Regions from separate parts of the Sphingobacterium sp. InxBP1 genome, predicted to be linked through region 1. Evidence: riboswitches for the same ligand, from Rfam matches in the RefSeq annotation. Region 1 holds a riboswitch; each other region holds the start of a gene.
What was found. A riboswitch is a leader RNA that binds a small molecule or an ion and turns the genes downstream of it on or off. The one in region 1 is predicted to bind S-adenosylmethionine.
Positions count from the first base shown of each region.

Region 1 (2,202 bases):
CGGCCAACCTACCCTTTGGCTTTTCAACATTGAGCCAACAGGATGCGGTTGTATTGCGCTTTGGAGAGGTGCTGCTGATGTATGCCGAAGCACAAAATGAAATCGCCGGGCCAGATCCATCGGTTTACGCTGCCATGAATACCCTAAGGAGCCGCGTCCAGATGCCTGGGTTCCCTGCCGGTTATACCAAGGAAAAAATGCGTGACCGTATCCGCCATGAAAGAAGAGTAGAACTTGCTTTCGAAGGACTGCGGCATTACGATCTGATTCGTTGGCATATAGCGGGTGAAGTACTCAATGCAGTCAAAGACAGTAAAGTGCCCTATCATTTTGAAGACAAATTTTACCGTTGGCCATTGCCACAAACAGAAATTGAGAAAAGCGCAGGTGTGTTAATTCAGAATCCAAACTATAAATAATAAGATTATTGCCTTCTTTTAAATCGGCAATTTCCTAAACCAACCACAGCAGCGCGCACGAAGTCGTTTCGGGCGCGCTTTTTTTGCCGATAAAGATTATTGTAAAGGAATCAGCACATTTTGTTCCAGACGTACAGGAACATGTTTGATTGACGTAAAACCGTCTTCTTTGGTGACAATATTAGAAAGGTCCAAACCCCGTTTGGAAAATGTACTGAGTAAAGCAGTCCGAAAGGCAGCTTTAGATGAACCCCAACCTTGCCCCACAACCACATCATTGTTGAGCTGTATGAGTTCGTCCAGGGAATAATAACTGAACTTTTCAAGTAAATGCTGATAAAGGTTTGCTGTTGTAGCCATACAATCTAAAAATTTAAAAGATTAAACCATAAACTGTATCCAGATTTGTGGGGAAATAAGCGTCATCAAACGTTTATTTTGGTCGAAAACCCGTATTAATTTACCACCGCGGTGTCTGCACTCGGTTGGTATTGCCTAATGCAATTCTGAATACTCTATAAAATTAGTAGATTTTTTTGGTTTAAAAAAATTAATACAGTATTTTTTTAAATTTATGCTTTATATTCTCATTTCATTGACCGTTTGGTTGACAATAGGTTTTAAGTCAGCTTTATCATGTTACTGTAATCTCACCGAAAATACTTTAAAAAGCAATGATAAGACGATACTTTTGCGGCATGAATAGAATTGCGGAAATTAACCAATACATTGCGGCTGAACGCGAAGTATTATTGCAGCACCCTTTATATACAAAGATCACAACGGTCAAGAGGCTTTGTGCTTTTACAGAGGGGCACGTCTATGCGGTATGGGATTTTATGTCGTTGCTAAAAGCCTTGCAGATAAAATTGACATGTACAACGTTACCCTGGTTTGCAAGCGAGCATCCGTCGACGCGTTATTTGATTAATGAAATTGTATTGGCTGAAGAATCTGACGAATATATCGATGGCCGCCGTTTAAGTCATTTTGAGATGTATCTGGATGCCATGAGTAAAATGGGCGCTGATCTGCACCTGATCAATAAGTTCATCGTCAATGCAAAGCAGTCCAAAAATATTTTTGAGGCTATCGCGCAGACAACTTTGGACAAGCGCATTAAAGACTTTCTTAATTTTACCTTTGAAGTGATCGAAGAAGGACAGGTTCACAAAATTGCCGCTGCCTTTACTTTTGGCAGGGAAGATCTTATTCCGGGGATGTTCACCTCGATTTTGCAAAAACTAAAAGGCAACTTCCCTGAATCAGATCTGGATCACTTTATCTACTATTTTCAACGCCACATTGATCTGGACGGAGATGAACATGGCCCGCTGGCGATGCAGATGATCACTGACCTCGGTAAAGACAATGATCAGATCTGGCACGAAATGAAACTGGTAAGTAAAGCGGCGCTCCAAAAACGGATTGAGCTCTGGAACGCCATAGAAGATTCCTTATAATTGGGAATCTTCTATCATTTAACCGCCTGTGTAAAGAAACTGTTTATAATATACTGACGTTGTCGCGACAGACCCACGTGATGACTGGGCAAAAAGCCGCTGTAAATTTACCTCCGAACGTAGGAGAACATTTCACTTTTTCAATAGATAATCGGCTACGGCCTGATAAGCGGGCAGAGAATACTTATCATTAGCCGAATTGGACGCTATGGGATGGGAAGCGAATCGAACGATGACCATTTCCGCTTTCGGATCGATGTAGATCGTCTGTCCATGGACGCCGCGCGCGCAGAACGCACCATCCCTGTTGTGGCTCACCC
Region 1 is NZ_JAINDX010000049.1:137,417-139,618, forward strand. Features, by position in the region: gene K7A41_RS20595 (RagB/SusD family nutrient uptake outer membrane protein) at 1-419, shown strand, start outside; gene K7A41_RS20600 (5-oxoprolinase) at 516-779, opposite strand; SAM-I-IV-variant riboswitch at 844-938, opposite strand; gene K7A41_RS20605 (DUF3050 domain-containing protein) at 1,118-1,882, shown strand; gene K7A41_RS20610 (serine hydrolase domain-containing protein) at 2,015-2,202, opposite strand, start outside.

Region 2 (2,202 bases), on a different contig from region 1:
CGCAGCGTCTACTTCACCATCTGCCAATACAGCAAGGTCTTTTACTTCGGCTAATTTTTGTTTTGCGAAAGCCAGCCAGTTTTTCACCTCAGCCGGTAATGACTGCTCGTTGTGTTCGTTGTCCAGGTCGAACGGAACATGCAGTAGTGACGATGATGGCGCGATCCAGATGCGGTCTTTGCCCAGAGCATCTACGGCCTGTTTGATTTTAACCAACGATTTTTCATAGTCGTTTTTCCAGATGTTACGCCCTTCTACAATACCCAAAGATAGGGTTAGAGAGGCAGGTACTTTTGGTAATACGGTATCCAGCTGATTTTCGCCGCGTACCAGATCCAAATGCAAGGCATGAACTGGCAAATTGACAGCGATATCCTCATTGTCTTTTAAGGCTTCGAAATAAGTTGTCGCGATCAATTTAATGTTTTTGGCTGCAGCTGCCAGCTTCTCAAAAGTAGGCTGATACAGTGCTTTTACTTTTGCATCCAAATCCAATGCAAGGAATGGCTCATCAATCTGAACGTATTGCGCACCGGCCTCAGCCAATTTAGCTAAGATCTGTTCGTATACAGGAATTAATCTGTCCAATAGGTCGATGCGGTCGAATCCAGCTTCTTTCTCTTTACCGATCAATAGGTAAGTGATCGGGCCCAATAAAACTGGTTTCGTTTCGATGCCCAACGACCTGGCTTCGTTATATTCATTCAGGAATTTTTCAGAAGTCAACTTGAATTGTTGGTCCTTGGTGAATTCAGGCACCATGTAGTGGTAGTTGGTATCCAACCACTTAGTCATTTCCATGGCAGTCACGTCGATTCCATCTTGCTGGAAACCACGAGCCATAGCAAAATATAAATCTAAGCTGTAATTATTATCTACCTTGCTCAATAGTGAGTGGTATCGGGCTGGAATTGCACCTACCGTAAGGCTTAAGTCCAGGACCTGATCATAAAAAGAAAAGTCGTTAGAAGGAATTAAATCTATTCCAGCATCTTTTTGCGTTTTCCAATTGCCCTCACGAATTTTTTTTGCTGCCTCCAATAATTCCTCAACAGAAGATTTTTTAGCCCAATAGGCTTCATTGGCTTTTTTCAATTCGCGGAATGCGCCCACACGCGGGTAACCTAAATTGTTAGTCAATAACATAATGATGTTTTTAATGTTTCTTTTCAACTATATTTCTTGCTAGAGAGAAGGACACACTAGAATTCGGTGACTTCGGCTTATCATTCCCATGTTAAGTAGGGTAGAATTTAGCACCTTGTCAAGAGACAGGTTGCTAAGGCTTCATCGGGTCTATTCCCTCTGCCTTTCTCTATAAGCGAGGCTAAGTTAGAACATTTATTTCTGATATGCAAATTTTTTATAAAAGCGCATTTATTTTTTATAATCTGCTAAAGATAAAAATGTTTTATTTTCTTCTTTTCATTAAAACAGCGGATGGAGACCTATTACTGTCTCCATCTGCCCTTGTTTTAGCTGACCAGCAGCTTATAGCCCTTTCCATGCACATTGACAATTTCTACTTTACTATCTTCCTTCAGATATTTGCGTAATTTGCTGAGAAATACATCCATGCTTCTTCCGGTAAAATAGTTGTCGTCGTGCCATATTTTTAACAGTGCCTCTTCACGGGTCAATACATCATTCTTCTTCAGGCAAAGCAAGCGTAGCAATTCGGCCTCTTTTGTAGATAGCTTCTGTGTCTGACCTTTGTAAGAAATCTGCTGGCTGGTATAATCAAAGTAGTAGTCTCCTATTTCAAATTTGTCAGCGACGATCTCTTCTTCTTTGTCTCTTACGCTACGTTTCAGCAGGGCATTAATACGCAGCAAGAGTTCCTCCACACGGAATGGTTTGGTAATATAGTCATCGCCGCCCAGTTCAAAGGCTTCGGTTTTATCTTCCATCATGCCTTTGGCAGTGGCGAAGATGATCGGTACGGTACTGTTTATTTTACGGATTTCACGCCCGACGGTAAAGCCATCCTTTTTGGGCATCATGACATCAAAAATGCATAAGTCATAATCGTTCTTTTTGAACTGGGAAACAGCTTCATCTCCATCAGTGCAGAGCGTAACATCAAACTTTCCCTTTAATTCGAGATAATCCTTTAAAAGATCCCCCAAATTGGGATCATCTTCTGCTAATAATATCTTTTGCATAATGAATCTATTAATTTTCACTAATGTTCCTTGAATA
Region 2 is NZ_JAINDX010000039.1:129,843-132,044, reverse strand. Features, by position in the region: gene metE (5-methyltetrahydropteroyltriglutamate--homocysteine S-methyltransferase) at 1-1,146, opposite strand, end outside; SAM riboswitch class I at 1,221-1,324, opposite strand; gene K7A41_RS03675 (response regulator transcription factor) at 1,476-2,165, opposite strand.
Region 2: it holds a riboswitch for S-adenosylmethionine, as region 1 does, so the genes downstream of both, metE (5-methyltetrahydropteroyltriglutamate--homocysteine S-methyltransferase) here and K7A41_RS20600 (5-oxoprolinase) in region 1, are expected to answer to the same signal.

Region 3 (2,202 bases), on a different contig from region 1:
GCTCAATCTAAAGCAGAAGCGAAGAAAGCTGCTTTGGCTGCTGAAGCAAAGAAAAAAGAAGAAATTGCTGCTGCTGTAGCTGCTAAAAATGCTCCTGTAGCAGAAGAGCCTGCGGCAGAGGAAGCTGAAGCTCCAGCATCAGAAGAAACTGAAGGTTAATTCTTTCATAAAGTATTCGAGAAAGCCGACTCAATCCTGAGCCGGCTTTTTTTACTCATATTAAATACGCTAATGACTGTAGATCAAAGTTTTTATATTGGCTATATCAGCAAGACGCGTGGTCTCAAAGGTGAGATGCAGCTGTTTTTCGAATTTGAAGACTACGAAATTCTGGATATGGATGTCCTTTTTTTGGAAGTGAACAAAAAGCTTGTTCCGTATTTTATCGACACGATAAAATTGCAGAAAAATAGTACAGCATATGTAACATTCGAAGATGTCGACCATATTGACAAAGCGCAGCCTCTCGTTCGTAAGAAGGTATATCTACCCAATGAAAAGATGCCAGAGCGTGATCCGGATGATTTTCGATATACGGACTTAATCGGCTTTTTGGTGATAGACGAAAATCATGGTGAACTGGGCGAAATTATTGACGTACAGGAATTTCCACAGCAGTTTGTCGCTACCGTAGATATGGACGGTAAGGAACTGATGTTTCCGTTGTCTGATGATCTCATTTTGGGGATAGATGGGGAGGAAGAAATTATAGAGGTCAACCTGCCGGAAGGGTTAATCGATCTGTACAACGAATAGAGCAGTAGCGGATTGTACTGTCGACTTTGTTGCTATTTTTTATGGATTTTCGAAAAATAGTTTTGTGTTTTGATTTTTTAAAACGATATTAGCATCGCTTATAGAGAAAGGCCGAGGGACTAGACCCAATGAAGCCTTAGCAACCTGTATTATTCAAGGTGCTAAATTCTACCCTACTCCATGTGGGAAAGATAAGTTACATGCCGATAAATACTCCCGGATCCGTGCGTTTCGATGTAAGCCAACCAAAACTAAAAACAGATTTTTAATGAAGATTATCGACCATATCCAGAACGCAAAAGGAAAGACACTGTTTTCTTTTGAGCTATTACCTCCGGCAAAAGGCCAAGGAATCCAGAGTATTTTTAAAACGATGGATGAGCTGATGGAATTCAAGCCACCTTTTATTGACGTCACCTATCATCGGGAGGATTATATCTACAAAGAACATGCTAGTGGCTTGCTGGAGAGAGTCTCTTATCGCAAACGTCCCGGCACAGTGGCCATATGTGCGGCCATTATGAACAAATATAAGGTGGACGCTGTTCCGCATCTGATCTGTGGTGGTTTCACAAAAGAAGAGACCGAAAATGCGCTGATCGACCTCAATTTTCTGGGTATAGATAATGTTTTGGTACTCCGGGGCGATGCGCGCAAAGGGGATGCAGACTTTATACCGACGGAAGGCGGACACGCTTTTGCTACCGATTTGTTGCAGCAGGTGGTGGATATGAACAAGGGCAAATATCTCCACGAGGATATTGTAACCTCCGAAAAGACCGATTTCTGTATCGGTGTGGCCGGATATCCCGAGAAACATTTTGAATCTCCCAACTTTAATACCGACTTTAAGTACCTGAAACAGAAAATTGATATGGGTGCCGAGTTTATCGTTACCCAGATGTTTTTTAACGTTGATAAGTATAAAGAATTTGTGATCAAATGCCGGGATAATGGCATTCATGTACCTATTATTCCGGGCCTCAAGCCGTTGACCACCAAAAAGCAGCTAGTTACCCTGCCCCGCATTTTCCATTTGGACATTCCCGAAGAACTGAGCGATGCGGTTGCGGCCTGTAAAACAAATGCCGATGTCAGACAGGTAGGCGAGGAATGGCTGGTGCAGCAGTGCCAGGAACTGATTAAATTTGGCGCCCCAGTGCTGCATTTCTACACCATGAGTAATCCCGGACCGACAAAGAAAATTGTAGAAAAGCTGGCTTAATTCTGGTAGCGACAGGTTGCTAAGCTATCTACCAGGTGCCTTCGCCGGTGGTCTATGCTGTTAAATTGTGTTAATTAACACTTTTAACTCGAGATTACTTTATAATTTACGTACCGAAAAAGGAGTATAAAATTTTGAACCAATTGACACCTTATGACGTACAATAGATTAAACTCGATCTTCGGCTGTGCCTGTGGCCTTGTTGCTACATTTGTCTATAT
Region 3 is NZ_JAINDX010000046.1:452,609-454,810, reverse strand. Features, by position in the region: gene K7A41_RS14235 (30S ribosomal protein S16) at 1-159, shown strand, start outside; gene rimM (ribosome maturation factor RimM) at 232-756, shown strand; SAM riboswitch class I at 852-954, shown strand; gene K7A41_RS14225 (methylenetetrahydrofolate reductase) at 1,025-1,981, shown strand; gene K7A41_RS14220 (protein O-mannosyl-transferase family) at 2,135-2,202, shown strand, end outside.
Region 3: it holds a riboswitch for S-adenosylmethionine, as region 1 does, so the genes downstream of both, K7A41_RS14225 (methylenetetrahydrofolate reductase) here and K7A41_RS20600 (5-oxoprolinase) in region 1, are expected to answer to the same signal.

Region 4 (2,202 bases), on a different contig from region 1:
ACTTCCGAAAATACCAGACCGTGGTAACCTTCGGATGGTTCAGAAAACTGAGGGTACTTGCCATTTCCCCAATTATAATTACCTCCGTCGATGATGACACCTCCAATACTTGTTCCATGGCCTCCGATCCATTTGGTCGCTGATTCAACAACGACATGAGCACCGTGCTCGAGCGGTTTAAATAAATAGCCGCCTGCCCCAAAGGTATTGTCAACGATGAGTGGCAGATCGTATTTCTTGGCCACAGCGGCGATCTTTTCAAAATCTGGGATATTAAAACTGGGATTACCAATCGTTTCCACATAGATCGCTTTAGTTTTGTCATCGATCAATGCTTCGATCTTATCTGCTTCTGCGTCTGCGGCGAAGCGCGCTTCAATCCCTAGCCGTTTAAACGATACTTTGAATTGGTTGAAGGTGCCGCCATAGAGGTTGGAACCAGCAACAAAGTTTTCACCACTTTCCAGAATATTGGTGAGCGCGATAAATTGGGCAGCCTGTCCGGAAGCGACAGCTACAGCTGCGACGCCCCCCTCCAGCGCAGCAATGCGTTGCTCGAAGACATCGGTTGTCGGGTTCATGATCCGTGTATAGATATTACCAAACTGTTTCAGCGCAAACAGATTAGCGCCATGTTCGGCATTTTCAAATACAAATGAGGTTGTTTGATATATAGGTACAGCTCTTGATCCGGTGGTTGGATCAGCCACTTGGCCAGCGTGAACTTGTAGTGTTTCAAATTTTAAATTCTTTTTTGTAGACATAATATTTCGGATTTAAGGTTTCAAAAAAATTATTAATAAGGTAAATAGAAGCATACACACCCGTCAGGCAGGTCTGTTAACATCGTTATCCAGAAAAGAGGAAATGATTCTTAACAAGCTGAAAGGTGCATATGCATACGCATTCGCATAGCCATAGAAATGCGATGTTGTACTTCTTTCGTTGTTAATAGGCTCGTCTCATAGGAACCTAAAGTGTGGATAGTTTGCTGTAATGTAATAATCATTGTCTTATTTCATTTATATGCTCCAAAACGATATTGTTTTGGACAGGATTTGGCACCTTTTCAACCAAATTGAAGGTTGCCAGTGGGTCATAGAGCCAGTCTCTCGCCACTTCTTTATAAATCAAGACCTGCTGATTAAGGGAGGTGTTGATTAGAAATCTTCTTCAGAAGACAATACAAATATAAACTTCTTTTCTATTAATGCAAAAGAAAAACAATTTTTAATTAATTCAGGAATCATTTCCGTGTTAAGTTTTGCTTGCTTGGAGCTGTGTGGCCGTTTGTTCCAGATCCTTTAATAAAGGTTTTAATTCATTGATTCTGGCCTCTATGTCGTCGTGCAAGTTGTCATTGTTGGTCTTACCCAGTGAAATGGATAGGCCGACCAAATGCGAATTGACACGATATGAGAGCGCCTGAAAATGGTGAATATGCGTCCAATTCATCCATTTTTTCTCCGGTTCCTTTTTGAGTTGAGAGATGGTTTCTGAAAACTGAGCCATGGCGGTCTGTGCTTTTTTGCGGGCTAAGCGGATATCGAACGTGCTCTGTAGATTGTGCGACAATCTTTTATTGATGATCTGAAAATACTGCTGGTTGAAATCTGCCACATCTTTGGCCAGCTGAATCATGCCGGAGCTTTGGCGTACCGGAATTAAAAAGTAGCCAGCGATAGCAAGTAGCGCGCCCATCAGCGTAAATATCATACGGCTGCCCAGTATCACATCGATATTACCTTCAAATAAATTGAGCGCGATAACAATACCCCATGTAATAAAAATGACGCTCACCATATAGTTGGAACGGTTGAACAGGAAAAAGCCAAAAAGCCCCATTGCTGAAAGAACAAGCAATATGGAAAGGTTTTTACAATAGGTCAGGCTGAGTATCCCGATTAAAATACCTGAAGCTGTCCCCAATATTCGCTCAATATTACGGGTCTTGGTCATTGCGAAAGCGGGCCTTGCGACAATTGCAACAGTCAACAGGATCCAATAAGTATACTTAAAATCCAGCAAAAGTGTTCCAATTAACGCGCCGGCACCAAAAAGCAAAGCCATCCGCAGAGCGAAGCGAAACAAGGGATTTTTGAGGTGGAGCTGACTTTTTATACCGCTTGGGCTATTCAGGGGACGGTTGATAAATTGCTGATATTCTGTGCTGTCTATGCTGTCCCGGATTTGCTGATTTTG
Region 4 is NZ_JAINDX010000043.1:51,156-53,357, reverse strand. Features, by position in the region: gene K7A41_RS09730 (O-acetylhomoserine aminocarboxypropyltransferase/cysteine synthase family protein) at 1-764, opposite strand, end outside; SAM riboswitch class I at 1,020-1,132, opposite strand; gene K7A41_RS09725 (FUSC family protein) at 1,258-2,202, opposite strand, start outside.
Region 4: it holds a riboswitch for S-adenosylmethionine, as region 1 does, so the genes downstream of both, K7A41_RS09730 (O-acetylhomoserine aminocarboxypropyltransferase/cysteine synthase family protein) here and K7A41_RS20600 (5-oxoprolinase) in region 1, are expected to answer to the same signal.